Regions from separate parts of the Colwellia sp. RE-S-Sl-9 genome, predicted to be linked through region 2. Evidence: predicted binding sites of a transcription regulator. Region 2 holds the regulator's gene; each other region holds the start of a gene.
What was found. Region 2 encodes FNR, which switches genes on or off when oxygen is low (the NO sensors DNR and NnrR bind a similar motif). Its sites were predicted from a motif close to TTGATCTAGATCAA; they were not measured.
Positions count from the first base shown of each region.

Region 1: a site for FNR is predicted at 3,470-3,483, ahead of ACM9HF_RS00080 (universal stress protein). Genes of this name have one in related genera too.
Region 3: a site for FNR is predicted at 3,522-3,535, ahead of ccoN (cytochrome-c oxidase, cbb3-type subunit I). Genes of this name have one in related genera too.

Region 1 is NZ_CP182631.1:17,047-23,409, reverse strand. Features, by position in the region: gene ACM9HF_RS00100 (sugar porter family MFS transporter) at 1-613, opposite strand, end outside; gene ACM9HF_RS00095 (Gfo/Idh/MocA family protein) at 757-1,725, opposite strand; gene ACM9HF_RS00090 (ThuA domain-containing protein) at 1,908-2,690, shown strand; gene ACM9HF_RS00085 (hypothetical protein) at 2,751-2,993, opposite strand; gene ACM9HF_RS00080 (universal stress protein) at 3,600-3,995, shown strand; gene ACM9HF_RS00075 (methyltransferase family protein) at 4,087-4,713, opposite strand; gene ACM9HF_RS00070 (DUF2789 family protein) at 4,831-5,010, opposite strand; gene xylB (xylulokinase) at 5,728-6,363, shown strand, end outside.
Region 2 is NZ_CP182631.1:376,938-383,300, reverse strand. Features, by position in the region: gene ACM9HF_RS01605 (heavy metal translocating P-type ATPase) at 1-1,943, shown strand, start outside; gene ccoS (cbb3-type cytochrome oxidase assembly protein CcoS) at 1,952-2,185, shown strand; gene ACM9HF_RS01595 (sulfite exporter TauE/SafE family protein) at 2,185-2,844, shown strand; gene fnr (fumarate/nitrate reduction transcriptional regulator Fnr) at 2,904-3,632, shown strand; gene uspE (universal stress protein UspE) at 4,199-5,128, shown strand; gene ACM9HF_RS01580 (hypothetical protein) at 5,393-5,983, shown strand; gene ttcA (tRNA 2-thiocytidine(32) synthetase TtcA) at 6,119-6,363, shown strand, end outside.
Region 3 is NZ_CP182631.1:899,806-906,168, reverse strand. Features, by position in the region: gene ccoP (cytochrome-c oxidase, cbb3-type subunit III) at 86-1,060, opposite strand; gene ACM9HF_RS03910 (cbb3-type cytochrome oxidase subunit 3) at 1,060-1,257, opposite strand; gene ccoO (cytochrome-c oxidase, cbb3-type subunit II) at 1,262-1,906, opposite strand; gene ccoN (cytochrome-c oxidase, cbb3-type subunit I) at 1,917-3,341, opposite strand; gene ACM9HF_RS03895 (hypothetical protein) at 3,615-4,118, shown strand; gene ACM9HF_RS03890 (FAD:protein FMN transferase) at 4,194-5,114, shown strand; gene ACM9HF_RS03885 (DUF3083 family protein) at 5,181-6,293, opposite strand.

The DNA.
Region 1 (6,363 bases), 360 kb from region 2:
ATACTAAAAACCGAGGGCTTTCAGGTATAAAAAATAAGGCTAATAAAAAAACAAAGGCAGGAATTAATTCAATCCAAAACATCCAGCGCCATGCTTCAAAATCCATCCACAAAATAGCGGTTGAAACACCGGCAATATCAGCTAAATAATAGTTACTTACAAAGGCTGAAAACAAGCCTGAAATAATAGCCACTTGTTGAATAGATGAAAGCGTACCGCGATATTTAGCAGGTGCTATTTCACTGATGTAAGCTGGAGCTAAAACAGAAGCTGCACCTACCGCGAAACCACCAATAATACGGTAAATAACAAATTCGAATGAGGTAACAGAAATACCTGAACCGTAGGCACTTACAATAAATAATACCGCTGTAATAATAAGGATAGTTTTACGACCTAATTTATCAGCTAAGCTACCCGCCATAAAGGCACCAATTGCACAACCCAACAACATACTTGCTACGTTAAAACCAGTCGCGACGCTGTCTGAATTAAACGCGGCTTTTAATCCGTCAACGGTGCCATTGATAACACCACTGTCGAAACCAAATAAGAAACCTCCGATGGTAGCAACAACACATATTAAAAATATAAAACCTTTGTTCTCTTTCATTGATGGCTCTAGTTGAACAGCTCCATCAACTGGGACGGTATTATCATTATTATTTTTCATCTAAATTCCCCGATCTTTTATTGATCTTCTTACTTATTTAGCGGGTTTTATAAACCAGCTTATTGTTATAAATAATGTCGCTATTAGTTTTTGTATTTACTTTTAACTCGCTCTAATTGCACTTGTAGTTCTTGGCTTACCGCATGTGGCATTTGTTCGTGTTCTAGCTTTTTAGCTAACACAGCTTCGCCTGCAGCTTGGGCTTCGTAATTCAAACCTTGGTTTGTACGATTGTCTTTAAAGCTATCTACTAAATCGTCTGAATGATAAAGCTCACAACTGCTAGCTCTCCAAAAATCTGGAATAACAATTGAACCTTGTTCACCAATAATGACTGCCCAGTTATGAAGTTTGCATTGAAATGAGGTGCCTAGTGTTAAATGAACATCGCCAGATTCAGCTAAAATGATCAGATCGTCTTCAACACCATTTGGAGCAAATTGAGGTTTTACATAAACGTTTTCAATGGTTTTTTCGGTAAAGAATGTTGAAATAGCTAGTGGGTAAATCCCCATATCTAACAAACAACCACCGGCTAGATCTTCACGGTATACGCGCGACTCTAGTTGATAAGGCATTGGGTAACCAAAATCAGCCTTTATCTGTTTAATTTTACCAATACGCCCTTCTTCTACCCATTGCTTAGCTTGTATTATCGCCGGTAAAAAGAAAGTCCACATGGCTTCCATTAAAAACAGCTTTTTCTCTTTAGCTAGTTCAAATAATTGCTTACTTTCTTCAGGGCTGACTGTAATAGGCTTTTCACACACTACATGTTTTCCAGCCATTAACGCATCGCGAACATTCTCAAAATGAAAATTATGAGGCGTTGCTACGTAAACAATATCAACGTTAGGATCATCATAAACCGACTGATAACCTTCATAAGCATTAGTGATATTGTATTTATCAGCAAAACTACGTGCGTTTTCTATATTTCTTGCGCCTACAGCAACTAGCTCACCGTTATTGACAAACGACATATCTGCACAAAACTGCCCTGCAATTGTCCCTGTGCTAATAATTCCCCAACGTATTTTATTGATTTGCATTACTTTAATTCCTCTAAACCTAATACGAAAAAAGCCAATAACTCATCATTTATAAGCAATTGCCTTAAAAATCTTTTATGGTTTTCAATATGACTTATCGACATTGTCATGCTATCTTTATGTTATTGTCAAATTAACTATAACATTTATTGCGAAATAAAAAAGACATGGGGATAAAAACAATGCCATCGAATTTTGTAAAAACTCAATTTAAAATAATGCTATTTATATGCTTTAGCCTTTGCTCGTGCGTAACATTTTCTCAGCAATTTAACGTGCTGTTATTTACTAAAACAGCAGGTTGGCACCATAAATCGATACCTGCAGGTGTGGCTAACATTAAGGCGTTAGCCGAGGAACATGATTTTAATATGGTATGGCATGAAGACGCCTCGCACTTTAACGATAAGTTTTTAGCCGATATTGATGTGGTTATTTTTATGATGACAACCGGAGATATTCTGAACGAAGAACAACAAGCCGCGTTTAAGCGTTACATACAAGCTGGTAAAGGTTTTGTTGGTATTCATAGTGCGTCTGACACTGAAGCTGATTGGCCATGGTTTCAAAAATTAGTGGGTAGAAGTTTTATTATTCATCCTGTTGTTCAAACAGCGAGAATGCAAGTAGTAAACACTTCGTTTCCTGGTATGAACCGTATACCTAACAACATTTTATGGACGGATGAATGGTATGACTTTAGTCCTGAAAAAAGTAAAAATCTAAACTACTTATTAAAGGTTGACGAAAGCACCTACGACACACATTCAGACTGGGGCAATAACCAAACAGGCGATGGTATGGGAGAATTTCATCCTATTGCTTGGTATCAAAACTTTGATGGTGGCCGCTCGTTTTATACGTCGTTAGGACATTTAGACGCTGTACACAGTAACCGAGGTTTTAAGCACCATGTATACGGCGGAATATATTGGGCTGCAACAGGGAAAGGGATTTTGAAGTAAGGTAAGTAAATAAGGACAAGTCATTATGGCCATTGTCCTTGTTTCATTTCTTAGACGTTTTTAATTTTTTATTTTATCTTTATTATTAATAACTTCAGCTAACACAGCCTCAAGCTTTAGTGCATTTTTACGATCTTTTCGTGCTAATTGACGTTCCTCTCTTGCTGCTTCAGGTTGACCAATAGATTCATAATAATCACCTGACTTGGTGTGATTAGCCGAACTTTTTTTCAACTCTGAATATGACGAACAACCGTATATTGAAAAAATCAATATTAAAAAAGTCACAACTCCTTTTAACATAACTTACTCCATCGACCTCAAATAATTCAAGCGTATAGCACCTAACATCATTCTATAGATATATCAGTAACAACGCCCACTTCCACAGCCACCAACTTACCAGAGAAAACTATAAATTCAATACATTAAATAAAATAATCACTATATGGTCTAAAAAATATAAAACTTTAGCTAAATAACCTGAACTCGGTTTAAGAGATACTTAATAAATTGAAATATAAGAAAAAATAGTTTTATTGAGCCCCTAGCTTGCTAGTTTTTATTAATTCAAGATAAATTTAACGCAGAATTTAGGAAAAACACCTGCTAGAGAAGCGTTTGTTAAGCCGAGTTCAGATTAAATATTACCAATAATTTTTATCACATGACTCAATGCAATTGATTGATCAATCAAGATGTAATCTAGTGGCTAAATACAGTTATTTTTCTCTCACACTAATTTTTTCAATAAAGTACTAGCCATACCACTAAACGGTTAGATGTAGATCAAAAATATGATGAGTTTTTTGAGTTTTACCTTTCTAAAGTTTTGACTATATGAAATATTAAGGTAATTGTGTTTTGTTATTAAAATGAACCATTAATAAACTATTTAAGGATGTATCTATGTATAAAACAATTATTTGCGCCATTGAAGCAAGTAAAGAAGGTGAAGCAGTACTTGCGAAGGCTCAAGAGTTTGCACTGTTATGCAATGCTAAGTTGTTTGTAACTCATGTTATTCCATACGCTTTACTGCCTAAAGATTACCAAAAACAATTAAAAGAAGAAACGTTACCTAAAATGGAATCTATTACTAGCGCCTTAGGTATAGCTAAAAAAAATGTGTCAGTTAAGTTTGGTAAACCTTATGAGCAAATTTGTGAGCTAGCAGAAAAAAAAGAAGCAGATTTAATTATATTAGGCACTCATTCTAAAAAAGGTATTCACGCTTTAATAGGTTCTACAGCCAACGGCGTGGCTAACTATGCTAAGTGTGATGTTTCGCTTATTAAAATTTAGTTGTTGGCGTAATTGATTGACGTTTTTATTTTATTCTTGCTGTAAGTGATAAGGAACTATCGTGAGATAGCTCCTCCTCATTTTAACTCCCCTATAACCATCTTCTAACGCTAGCTGTATATATTTTATATTCGTTTACAAATAACTTGGTTAAGTGTTTTTCTTCAGACAATATTTGTCGGTATAACATCAACAAACCAATGATCAAACAAACTAAAGTAAATACAGAAGGTAAAGCTAAAAAGAACCCTATTTGAGAAACAGCAACACATAAAAATATAGGATTACGAGAATACTTAAAAAATCCGTTGGTAATAAGTTGTTTAGGTCCTTCAAGATCAATACCTGAACGCCATTTATCTCCCATACTTCTGTGCACAACAATGGTCATAGCAAACCCAAGTGTCATTAAGGTAATGCCGGTAAAAATAATGGGTAACGTTTGTAAAGACGTAAACATGACTAAATAATTATCTATCTCTTCAAAAAACACTCTGAACAAACACACCATCCAAATACTGAGCCTAAAGAAACGAAACGTCATGTGATTCCACCACGTTGAACAAAAACGCTCCCCTGGCAATACCAATTCAACAGGCCGTTTTATCTGCGCAAGTATAATTTTAATGGTATAAAAAGCAGCAACACACGTATAAAAAATAGCGAGATATATACGTGTAAATTCTATTATTCCTGAAGAGGCATTAATGGTGTTCATAGTTTATCCTTAACATTAATTTTTAACATAGCACTTGTTCTTTCTGACTTAATTATTTTTGCATATGCCTAACGTAGCATAGCGTATAGTTGATCAACTAACTCAGCCCAATCAGCATCATCGTCTTTTGATTGTTGTAAAAAGAGATTTGTGATGCACTCCAAAGTTTGCTTGATGTAGCACAATATCGCTTGCTAAAGGCTTATGTTTTTTAACCAATTCTTCAATGCCTTTATGAGTAATGGCTAAACCTAATTGTGAAAATAAATTATTTAAAGAATGATTATGGTTTTCCATGGTAAGCATCCTTATTGTTAAGTGTATTACACCCCATTTAGAGGCAAAAAGTAATGGCAACAATGTATAAAAGTCTATTACAGTTACATTATATGAATCAATTACGCACTAATACCAATAGCAATAGCCAATTGATCATTTATACTTGTCTAAATTGCCAATTACATCGTTATTTATTTAATAATTAGAACACTCCTTATTAAAATAAATGCCTCGCCTACAGGATGTTGCTGCTTAGGTACAGTCTGAAACGATGAACCTGTGTATTTGACCATTTATTCTTCGTATAAAATAGGTCAATTCATTAATAGATTTGGTATAACATTTCACATCTGCATTAATAAATATACTCTTCATTGTTTGTTTTAACATCTATTTCCTTATCAAAAAATGACAACCTAGATATGAAATGTACATAGAAGTTATAACAACCCACAAATGTTAACGTTAACAAATAAAATGATAAAAATAACATTTACCTCCTAGGTTTTATAATTTAATAATATAAATAAATCATAAAAAAACATATTTTTTCCCCAATGAATCCTATAATAGTAATTTTTTACAAAACAAATACTTAAAATCAAGTTACTAAAAAAATATTTATACTGCTTATAAGTAACACGATTAATTACCAATAAAACCATTGCCAAATGATTTTCTCGATGCTAATGTTAGCGCTAACAAACAATCAAACAAATTTATTAGAGAGCATTTATGTACTTGGGAATTGATTTAGGCACATCTGGTGTGAAAGTTATCCTGCTTGATGATAACGATAAAATTATTGAACAAGCATCAGCTTCGTTAACGGTTAGCCGCCCTGCTCCGTTGTGGTCTGAACAAGATCCTAGTGATTGGTGGCAAGCAACTAACGACGCAATTGCAACGTTAAAAGCTAAAAACAGCGAAGCATTATCTTCTGTTGTTGCTGTGGGCTTATCTGGCCAAATGCATGGTGCTACTTTACTCGATAATAACAACAACATTATTCGCCCTGCCATGTTATGGAATGACGGACGATGCGAACAACAATGTAAAACCATTGAAGCGCGTGAACCCAATACACGTGCTATTACTGGCAACATTGCTATGCCAGGTTTTACAGCACCTAAATTGGTTTGGTTAAAAGAAAACGAACCTGAAAACTTCAACAAAGTCGCTAAAGTTTTATTACCTAAAGACTACTTACGCTTTTTAATGACAGGCGATTATGCTTCAGACATGTCTGACAGTGCAGGTACGTTATGGCTTGATGTTGAAAAAAGACAATGGTCTGAAAAAATGCTAACAGCAACCGACTTAACAATTGAGCAAATGCCAGCCTTGTTTGAAGGTACTGAAATTACTGGT
Region 2 (6,363 bases):
AACTAAACAAAGCTCAAAGTAAATCATTTATCAAGCGTTTAGGCGTTTCAGGCATTTTAATGATGCAGGTATTAATGATTGCCGTAGGATTATATTTTGGCGCGTTTTCAGATATGTCTGAATACAACCTTGTTTATTTAAGATGGGCTAGCTTAATTTTAACTTTACCTATAGTTACCTACGGCGCTTTTCCTTTTTATAAAGGTGCGATAAATACATTAAAAATAAAACGCCTTTCAATGGATGTTCCTGTTTCTATTGCTATAACTCTTGCTTTTTCTGCCAGCGCTTGGGCAACGGTTAGTCAGCAAGGAGAAGTGTATTTTGAATCAGTCGCCATGTTTACTTTCCTATTACTTATTGGCAAGTTTTTAGAGTTTAGAGCGCGAATGCGAGCCTCTCATGTTTCGGCTAATTTACTCAAGCTAATGCCGATGACCGCAACCAAGCTTGTTTCTATCACTGACGATAAAGGCACAACTCAACAAGAAAAATTAATAGCCGCGAAACATTTAAAGAAGTTTGATCTTGTATTGATCAAGCCTGGTGAAACTGTACCTGCCGATGGCATGGTTATTTCAGGTACTAGCCAAATTAATGAATCGATGTTATCTGGTGAACAAACACCTGTTAACAAAAATATTGGCGATAATGTTTTAGCGGGTACCATTAACGGCGATGGTAATATTACGGTTGAAGTAAAAAAAGAAAATCAATATTCATTCTTAAACCAGATGATACGTTTAAGTGAATCGTCTCAAGCCCATAAACCTAAATTAGCCAAGCTTTCAGACAAAATAGCACAATATTTTGTCGCAACAATTTTACTTACCTCAATAGCAACGGCTATTTATTGGCAAATACACTTACCTGAAGAAGCCTTTTGGATAACGCTTTCGGTATTAGTGGCAACCTGCCCTTGTGCTTTATCGTTAGCCACACCAACCGCATTAACTTGCGCAACAGTTACACTAAATAATAAAGGTATCTTGATAAAGTCAGCCCACGTAATGGAAACCTTACCTAACGTTAATTGTTTTGCTTTTGATAAAACAGGCACGTTAACCACGGGTGAGTTTACTATCAGTAAGGTGGAATTATTTGATCGTGCGTTTAGCGAAAAACAAGTATTAGCTATTGCTGCTGGATTAGAATCTCACTCAGAACACCCTATCGCAAAAGCATTTATTAAACATAGAGACTTTTCTCTTAATGTCACCCAAATAGAAGTAACACCCAGTTCAGGCGTTTCAGGTAATTATCAAAACGAAACCTACCAAATAGGTAAACCCAGTTGGTTATTACCCACCCTACGTTTAGCCGATTCAGAAGCTAATGTGAATAATGCTCAATGCGTATTGGTAACAGGCGAACAACTTATCGCTGCCTTTTACCTAGAAGACAGTGTAAGAGATAACGCCGCTAGCTTAATTAAAAACTTGCATGACCAATCAATATCAACCTTAATGCTTTCAGGCGACAATAAAGCCGGTTGCGATAAAACACAGTCTGTTTTGCATTTATCTCAAGCTCACAGTAATTTAAGTGCTAAAAATAAAGTTGAGCTATTAAAAGCCAAACAAGTTGACCATATTGTTGCCATGGTGGGTGATGGTGTCAACGACACGCCTGTATTTAGCGCGGCTCATATAGCCATAGCCATGGGAAGTGGTACAGATATTGCGAAAAACGGCGCAGATATTATATTATTAAACAGTGATTTAACTAATATTACTGCGTTAAAACTCATTGCTCAAAAAACTAAAAAAATTATTTGGCAAAACTACTTATGGGCATTTGGTTATAATGCCTTAGTGTTGCCGTTAGCAATGGCTGGCTATATTACGCCTTACCTCGCAGTTATTGGTATGTCAGCCAGTTCCATATTGGTTGTGACTAACTCACTGCGCTTACTTAATATCAAAAAAGATACAAAAGGCTAATATATTCAATGAGCATAATTTACGTATTAATTCCTATCGCGGTACTATTAACGGCTATTGGCCTTTATCTTTTTTTCTGGGCAGTTAAAACAGAACAATTTGATGATCTTGAAAAACAAGGTTTAAGTATTTTGTTTGACGAAAATGACGATCAAGCAGCTGATAAAAATAAATCAACATCAGAATTAATATCAGAAAAGAATAAAAACACCAACGCATCAAATCAACCAAAAGATAGTTAATGAACATTGATTATTTTTCAGCCTTTATTATAGGCATTTTGGGATCTGGCCATTGCTTAGGAATGTGTGGTGGCATAACCTCAATGCTAACCTCTGCTCTACCTAAACATTCGTCGTACTCAAAAACACTTTTAGTTTTCAGTTATAATTTTGGTCGCATATTATCTTATACCCTAATTGGCGCAATAGTTGGTTTTACAGGTTCTGTCGCGGCTAAAAATCTTGGCGTACCTTTAGCTGGTTTACGCGTAATATCCGCTCTATTTCTTATATTTTTAGGACTTTATATTGGCCAATGGCTTATGTGGTTAAATAGAGTTGAACGCTTAGGTAAATTTATTTGGCAATATTTATCACCTTACTCCAAACGTTTAATACCTGTAGACTCACCACAAAAAGCCATAGGTTTAGGTGCGCTATGGGGCTGGTTGCCCTGTGGTTTAATTTATTCAATGCTAACATGGTCATTAGCTAGTGGCAGCGTAACTACGGGCGCATTAATTATGACTAGCTTTGGCTTAGGAACCCTACCAGCATTGCTTATTATGTCGTATAGCTTAATCAAAGCAAAAACGCTACTTAACCACCCCTTATTTAGAAAAACAATGGCAATAAGCCTTATCGGTTACGGTATTTATACCTTGTACTTGCTCGTTTAATCGATTGCATATAGATGAAGGTTAGAATATGATCCAAATCAATTAACCTTTGATTAAGTATGGACATTATGGAAAACAACAATTGCTCAGGAAAACAACACATCCATTGTCAAAACTGTAGTATTAGTGAATTATGCCTTCCATTTTCGTTAAACGAGCAAGAACTTAATACGCTTGATAATATTATTGACCGTAAAAAGCCTATCCATAAAGGTGAGCAAATTTTTCAAGACGGCGACGAAATGAAATCTCTTTATGCCATTCGTTCTGGTACATTTAAAACCTTTACCGTTAATGAGCAAGGAGAAGAACAAATTACAGGGTTTCATCTAGCAGGTGATTTATTAGGTTTTGACGCCATTGCCAATTCAGAACATCCTAGTTTTGCTAAAGCACTGGAAACATCAATGGTATGTGAAATTCCATACGACACGTTAGACTCTATTTCTAACACTATGCCAAAGCTTAAAAAACAAATATTAAAAATGATGAGCTCTGAAATTCGTTCAGATCATGAAATGCTTATGTTACTTAATCATAAAAATGCAGAGCAACGATTAGCAACTTTTATTAGTACGTTAAGTAAAAGATATCATGAACGAGGATTTTCTGCGTCTGAGTTTAGATTAACCATGACACGTGGCGATATAGGTAACTTTATTGGTTTAACGGTTGAAACGATTAGCCGCTTACTGAATAGGTTTCATAAAAATGGTTTAATCGATGTGAGTGGCAAACTGATTACCATTAAAAATATTGAAAAGCTTAACGAAGTTGCTTCACTGTAATTCGATATATACCCGTTACCAATCAAGAGGCTATTTCAGAGTGCTTGAGCGATATCAATTCAAGGCAACGCTTTGTGATAATGGTTACTCCCTTATGAAAAGCGTTGTTGATGAAGTGATTTTGCTCAAGCGCTTCTTCGATGGGTCTAAAACAATTTATGCTTCGTTATTAACTTTAGTCAGGTTCCTACACGGATGTAGGACATTAGGGTAACGCAGGAGCAGTTACCGAGAATAGCCATGACGTAAACTTAATGCCTTGCATACATGGATGTAGACCTTAGATTTTGTTTGGAACGTAAAATCTGTGCTTAAATTGTTTTTAGTTCCCACTGAAACCTGCATCTTGAATGATAACGGGTATAAACAACAGTAGTAAAAGGTACGTTATTATTACTGTTGTTAATCTCCGTAAAAGATCTATTTTAAATTTCATATTCCCCTCTTCATCAAGATATTATTAATTAAGAATATCTTGATGTAAAACAATTAAAAAACACTCGTTCATACACTATACTGATACTCATGGTATTATAAATACGAGCTAAATAATTGGGGACGATATTATGAAAAAGTATCAAAATATACTAACGGTTATTGATCCTACGACAGACGACCAAAAAGCGTTAAAGCGTAGTATTGAACTAGCACAACATACTAAGGCTACTATCACAGCCTTCTTATCTATTTTTGATTTTTCTTACGAAATGACCACCATGTTATCAAGCGATGAACGTGAATCTATGCGACAAACCGTTATAGACGATAGACACCAATGGCTTAATAACATTATCGAACAACTCGATACAGAGTCACTTACTATCAACACCAAAGTTGTTTGGCACAACAGACCTTTTGAAGCAGTGATCAGCGAAGTGCTTGATCATAATCACGACATTGTTATTAAAGGTACTCACGAACACGACAAACTAAAATCCGTTATATTTACGCCTACCGACTGGCATATTTTACGTAAATGCCCTTGCCCTGTGTTATTAGTTAAAGATCATTTATGGCCTGAAAACGGCAATATACTTGCAGCAATAAATGTAGGAAGTGATGAAGAAGAACACCTTTCGCTTAACCATAAAATCACCTCACAAGCGAGCGACTTAGCAAAAACAATAAACGGTAACGTGCACATTGTTAATTCTTATCCCGGTACGCCTGTTAACATCACCATAGAAATACCTGAATTTAACGCGGTAGAATACAACGATACTATGTTAAAACATCACCAAGATGCGATGACAGAACATTGTGAAAAATACCAGATAGCGAAAGAGAACACCTACGTTCAAGAAGGTTTACCTGAAGATGTTATCGAAGAAATTGCCAACCAAATCGACGCAGAATTAGTGATTTTAGGCACGGTAGGTAGAACAGGATTATCAGCCACATTAATAGGCAATACCGCTGAACACGTAATAGATCGACTGAACTGTGATGTACTCGCGTTAAAACCTGATGGATATGAATCACCTTTTGTTAAGTAATAAAAACACTAATAAAGTAGCTAATTACTATTTTAGTTACTTTATTACCTATTACATCTAAATCAACTTAACTCTACTTTAACTAGCTTAGTAACCAAGTCCTCCTATTTGTAGTAATATTAAATTGATCCCTCGCCAATAACAAAACTCAATTAGCGATATATAACACTACAATTAACAAATCAATCTATTGATTTTATTATTAAAGTTGTGTAATGTTAGTTTCGTATTTAGGGAAAAAATATTATATAAAAGGAAATTATTATGAACAAACTCATCTCTATATTAGGTACCCTTACCTTTTTATCTTCAACATCTGCATTAGCTGATACTCTTACGTTTTCTGGTGCAACTCACTGTAATGAAGATGTAGTTAAACATGCAACTGCATTTAATAACTTAAAAACGGCTGAAGGCGCCTTAAATGCCCTATCAACTATTTCTTCTGAGTCTGTAGGTCCAACCGAACAAGGTTACTTTATCTTTGATCCTCAATTTGAAAGAACCACTAGATACTTCAATTGTAGTGTCCCTCTAACAGCCAATATGGGTAATATTTCACTTAACGTTTATGGCAAAGTCAATGGTATACAACAAGCACCAGGTGGGTGTCTAATTTCACGTATACGGAAAGTAAACGATGGAGGAATACCTAAATGGTTTAGATTTGGGACTGGTGAAGGTTTTGATTGGAGTACTATTACAAACTATAATATAACAGGTGAGCAGTTTGTAAATTATAGTACAAATAATATTAATAACAATTATGAAGCTGACAGTACTTTAGAATTAAAATGTCGTACAACATGGTCAGGCGGTAGCGTATCGATTGGTCAGATAGCAGTAACGTACTAACAATTAAATAAATTTTCTCCCTAAATACTCTAGAGTTATTAATATAACTCTAGACTCTTTTAATTCTCCTCTTACCTAGTTTATTAAGAACAAACCTTTAGGTATAATGCGCTCGCTATTAACGTGAGAACATATATGAACGCTTTACCTACAACACCTGAAGTATCACTAACATCCGAGCAAGCCATACAACTATCTAAGCTAGAAAAACGCTTACGACGCAATGTGGGTCAGGCGATCGCTGAATACAATATGATTGAAGACGGCGATAAAGTCATGGTGTGTTTATCGGGAGGTAAAGACTCTTTTTCAATGCTAGATATTCTGCTTAAATTACAAAAAGCTGCTCCTATTCATTTCGAAATCGTTGCAGTTAATTT
Region 3 (6,363 bases), 520 kb from region 2:
AGGGTAATAAAAAACGCCTAATGCAGAACATTAAGCGTTTTTAGTGAAATAAACTGTATTTATTTCAAATGATGGATATTGTTAACTAGTCTTGAGATAAACTATAAACATAAGCGCTAATTACGTGAACTTTTTCTTCACCTAAAATATTAACCCAAGCTGGCATAACACCTGCTCGGCCATTTTTAATAGATTGTTCTATAACACGCTGAGAGCCGCCATATAACCAGATATTGTCAGTAAGGTTAGGTGCGCCTAATGGTATTCCCATAGCTAAACTACCTTTACCTTCAGGGCCATGACAAGCCGCACACATTTGAAACTTAGGTTTACCTGCTGAAGCAAGGGTAGGGTCAACTTCTCTGCCACTTAAACTCATTACATAAGCAGCAACTTCTTTAACGCCTTTATCGCCGCCAAGAGCTGTTTCCCATGCCATCATACCGTTAGCTTTTCTACCGTGTAAAATAGTGGTTTTAATTGCTTCCGGTGAGCCACCGTATAACCAGTCTTTATCTGCTAGATTAGGAAAGCCTGTTGTACCACGAGCATCAGAACCATGACATTGTGAACAGTTTTGTAAAAATAAACGTTGTCCAACTTTTAATGCTTCTTTATCAGCAGCTAGCTCTTCAATGCTGCGCGCAGCGTAAGCTTCAAAAATAGGACCATATTTTTCATCAGCAGCATGTATTTCACGATCGTATTGTACTAAAACGTTTGAACCTTCTTTTAAATATTCAGCTGTTTTAGCTTTAGATTCTTCTAGGTTTAATATGCCTTGGTTAGAGCTTTTCCAGCCTAATAAACCTTCCCAATTCCCTAACCCAGGGTAAAGAAGTAAGTAGCCAAAGCCCCAAATAATGGTAGCTAAGAAAAATGTACTCCACCATTTAGGAAGAGGGTTGTTTAATTCTTCGATGCCATCAAAAGTGTGTCCCATTGACTCACCTTCAGGAACACCAGCAAAGTTCTTTAAACACATACGTAAAATAAGGTACATAAATACCAACGTGCCTAGGGAAAGAACTGTAACCCATATACTCCAAAAGCTAGACATTAGTTTTTGTCTCCTGCTTGTTTACTTTCAACATTTTGGTTCGATACATTTGTTTTTACGTCGTCTTCTTCAAAAATAGAATTTGCAGCATCATCAAATGCTGATTTCCTTTTTTTGCTGTAAGACCAAACCACTATGATGATAAATAGTGCCAAAATTAGTAGGGCAAAAGCCCCTCGAAGCGTTCCGTAATCCATACTATTATCTCAACGCATGGCCAAGAGATTGAAGATACGCAACAAGTGCATCTATCTCTTTTTTGCCTTTAACAGCCGCTTTCGCATTGGCTATTTCTTCAGGAGTATAAAGAGGAATAGCATTACCATTTTCATCTTTATGGCTACGGTTTCTTGTTAAAAAGTTAAATGTTTCTAATTTTTTAGCGGTTAAATTACCATCTAAGTAATTTTCATCTAACCATTTAAAGCTTGGCATGTTTGATTCTGGAACAACTGAACGAGGATCAATTAAATGCGCTTTGTGCCAGTCATCACTATAACGTTGACCAACACGAGCTAGATCTGGTCCTGTTCTTTTTGAACCCCATAAAAATGGATGTTCCCATACAGATTCACCTGCAACAGAATAATGTCCGTAACGTTCTGTTTCTGCACGAAGAGGGCGGATCATTTGGCTATGACATACGTTACAACCTTCACGGATGTAAATGTCTCTACCTTCCATTTCAAGCGCAGTATAAGCTCTTAAGTTATCAACAGGTGTTGTTGTCGCTTTTTGGAAAAATAACGGTGTGATTTCAACTAGACCACCGATACTAATTGCCATAATAGTGAAGATAAAGAAGCGACCAACGTTTTTTTCTAAACTTTCATGTTTGTTTTTCATTACTGCCTCCTTATGCCATTTCTATTTTTTTAAGACTGTTATCTGGTGCGTAGATTGTTTTAATCATGTTGAAAATCATTAAACCAAAACCTGCTACCACTAAAACACCGCCAACAAAACGAATAAAGTAGAATGGGTATGAAGCGGTTAAGCTTTCAACAAAACTATACGTCAATGTACCGTCAGCATTTACAGCACGCCACATCAAGCCTTGCATTACACCAGAAATCCACATAGCTACAATATAAAGAACAATACCTGTAGTGTGCATCCAGAAATGAATGTTGATTAAACGAATACTGTACATACGGCCTTGATTAAATAACACTGGAATTAGGTGATACATAGCACCAATAGATACCATAGCAACCCAGCCTAAAGCACCTGAATGTACGTGGCCTATAGTCCAGTCGGTGTAATGAGAAAGTGCGTTAACTGATTTAATTGCCATCATAGGACCTTCAAACGTAGACATACCGTAGAAAGATAATGAAACAATTAAGAAACGAAGAATAGGATCGTGACGAAGTTTATGCCACGCGCCTGATAACGTCATAATACCGTTTATCATTCCACCCCATGAAGGTAAGAATAAAACGATAGACATAACCATACCAACTGATTGAGCCCAATCAGGTAAAGCTGTGTAATGAAGATGATGTGGACCAGCCCAAATATATAACGAAACTAAAGCCCAAAAATGCACGATAGATAAACGGTAAGAATAAACAGGACGCTCAGCTTGTTTAGGAACAAAGTAGTACATCATACCTAGGAAACCAGCGGTTAATAAGAATCCAACGGCATTATGTCCGTACCACCATTGCATCATCGCATCGATAGCACCAGAGTATATGGAATAAGATTTCATCATGGATACAGGAATAACCATGCTGTTACCAATATGTAAAACAGCAACTGTTAATATGAAACCACCAAAAAACCAGTTAGCTACATAAATATGAGACGTTGTTCGTTTAACTACCGTACCGAAAAATACAGTGGCATACGAAACCCAAACAACAGCAATTAAAATATCAATCGGCCATTCTAATTCGGCATATTCTTTACTACTGGTGTAACCCATAGGTAAAGTAATAATGGCTAATATAATAACTGCTTGCCAGCCCCAAAAAGTAAAAGGTACAAGTTTTCCACCAAATAAGGCTACTTTACAGGTTCTCTGCACTACGTAATACGAAGTGGCAAATAAGGCGCTAGTACCAAATGCAAAAATTACAGCATTGGTATGAAGAGGGCGTAAACGGGAGTATGTAAGCCAAGGCGTCTCAAAATTTAAAGCTGGCCAAATTAATTGCGCAGCGATAAGAACACCTATTAATGTACCTACGAATCCCCAGATGACAGTCATAACAGTAAATTGACGAACAACATTCATGTTGTAATCAACTGTCGACGTATTACTTTGACTCATGTTTTGGTTCCACATTTAAATTATTAATTATTTTGACGTTTCTTATCATGTATAAATAAAATATTACGTACTTCTAACTAGTATTTATAGACTAGAAATGAGAATTTACACAATCCATAGAAAACTGGGCGAAATGATAGACATTTAATCGACTAATGTCATTACTCAAAGGTTGAAATATTGTTCTAAATCATAAAAAAAACGATTGACGATTAAAAACAAGGCTAAAATAGCGTAAATTATTAATTATAGTGATAATAAGTAGTAAGAATTTTGATTAAAATTAAAACAATTCCATTTGTATTAGTATTTCTCGTATTTTGTTTTTTTGGTTGTGAACAAAATAAAAAAGCAAAAATAGAGATGAGAGAACTTAAGTGTATTTCAACTCAAACACCTTGTTTGATCAAATCACCTTCAGGTAATTTTTCTGTTTTATTTAATATTGAACCTGTAGTTACCGAAAACCCTTTCGATATTGTTTTGATTTCAGAAAGCAAATACTCGATTCAAAAAGTATCTGCTTACATGGAAGGGAAAAATATGTTTATGGGGAAAATCCCTTTATTTTTTGAACTTAAGTTAGCGGAAAATGAGCCTTATTACCAAGGGCAAAAAATGCGTTATGTGGCGAATACTATGCTGGGAAGTTGCAGTGAAGAGAACATGCGTTGGATAATATTATTTGAAGTTATATTAGATACCCCCCAAGGGAAAAATATTATTGAACGTTTTTCTGTTGAATTTGATAGTGTGCAAGCTTTTAATGAACAATAGTGATTTACTGACACGGTGATATTTTTATTGTAACGCGTAACGTGTGGTTTTTATTTTTATGTGAGTAAACATAACGTGCAAAATTCTAGAAAATTTATTATTGAAAAAGATAAAAACGAATATCGACTTTTGTTTTCTGCAATGGCAAGTCCTTGTGAAGTATTAATGGAAATTCCTAGTGCATTACATACATCTAAAAAAATAGATGAATTGGTGAATAAATTAGCAAAAGTGATCACCGATGAAGTTTGGAGAATTGAAGACAAATACAGCCGATACGACTCTCGTAGTGTTTGTAGCCTTATTAATAATAGTAAAGGGCAAACTGTGTCAATTGATCAAGAAACATATTTATTGCTGAACTTTGCTCATGTTTGTTACGAACTGAGTGATGGGTTATTTGATATTACATCAGGTATTTTACGTAAAGTATGGACATTCAATGGCAGTGATAATATTCCTGATAAAGCACAGGTTGAAGCTATTTTACCTTTTATTGGTTGGAATAAAGTTAAGGTTAGTCAACAAGCTATTACGTTGCCAAACGGCATGGAGATTGATTTTGGTGGTATAGGTAAAGAATACGCAGTAGATCGTTGTATTCTTTTAGCTAAAGAAATAACAGAATATCCTATTTTAATTAATTTGGGGGGAGACTTAGCTGCTACAAAACCGAGAGAGAATAATAAGCCTTGGGTTATTGGTGTCGAACATCCCGGTTTTGAGAATAAAACTAATATGGTGGTTTCGCTATATCAAGGCGCATTAGCAACCAGTGGTAATGCTAAGCGTTTTTTATTAAAAGATGGTGTGCGTTATAGCCATATTCTTAATGCTAAAACGGGTTGGTCAATTATTAATGCTCCTCGATCAATCACAGTTTCTTCCGAGCAATGTGTACAGGCAGGTATTTTAGCAACATTATCTTTATTACAAGGCGAAAATGCAGAAGCTTATTTAGATGATCAGGAAGTAAAATATTGGGCTGTAAGGTAAAAATTTAATATAAAAAAACGCCATTTAAAAATTAAATGGCGTTTTGTTCAAATCTAGTATGAATGACTAGTAATTAAAACCAACATGTTGATGGATACGAACAATAAGTTGTTCTTTATCTTTAACAAAGTCTAATTTTTTTGCTAAGAGTTCTAGTGTATCTTCAACTTGGTTTAAAAACTTACCATAACCGTGAGACGTTCTGTCTGCTTTAGTGGCAACAAATACAAATTGAATTTTATCAACCAGTTTGTCAGCATTCCACTTACAAGTATAACCACACGCATCATGTTCAGGATTGTAGCCTAAGTTAATGAGTTCACCATTTGTAGCAACAAACTCTTCATCTGTAACTCTTACAATTGGTACTAAACCATTGGCAATTACAGCCCCGTTGTTTAAATTAAACTGTTTAGCTGAGCTTATAAATGCATCAGCAATTAAGCTATAAAGTGCGTTATAGTTTTCATTATCTAATTCTTTTTTATCAACCAGTTGCTTAATTCTACGGTTAAAGCGAATATCTGCTACAGCGTAAGTTAATGCGCTATCGTTTTCAGGTAGCACAACGTCATCAGTTAAATATCTTTTACTTAATGGTCTAAGCTTGTGTACTTGTAAGCCTTCGTCGCCTTTTTCTTTAGAGAAAAGATCAAAGGTTAAGTGCTGGTGATCACATACGCGGAATTGCTCTTTTCCAATTCCCGTTTTTTCTGCAAATTGGGTTACTGCTTTTAATACTTTTCTATGGAATTTAGCCGAATCTTGACGAATATCTGAACCATTCGATAAAAATACTAATGTTATTTTTTTCGCTCTTTTACTACCATCGAAATAAGCATGCTCACTTTGGTGATATAATGAGTTATATAAAAATAGTATTTGTTGATTAGTTTGCGCTGTTATCTTTTCAGGGCTAAATCGTACACGAGTAAATTTATCGTTACCGACAAATTGACCACTTTCAATGTGTAATTCTTCGTTAATATCAAAAAAGATTTTTGAAAGTTTTTTATAAAAAGACAAGTAAGGTTGATCTGAATCTTTCTCTGACGCATCAGAAAATTTAGCAATAAGTTCATCGGTTACATAAAACTTAGCTAATAAATACTGGTTCTCACGAGCAGACGATGGAATAAATGCTTTGTGTTGTGCATTTCTCATTCGAGATGAAGACATTTAAAAATCCCTTAAGTTATTTCATTAGTTCGATTATAAGAAATCATTATGGCTAATTTATTACAAATAA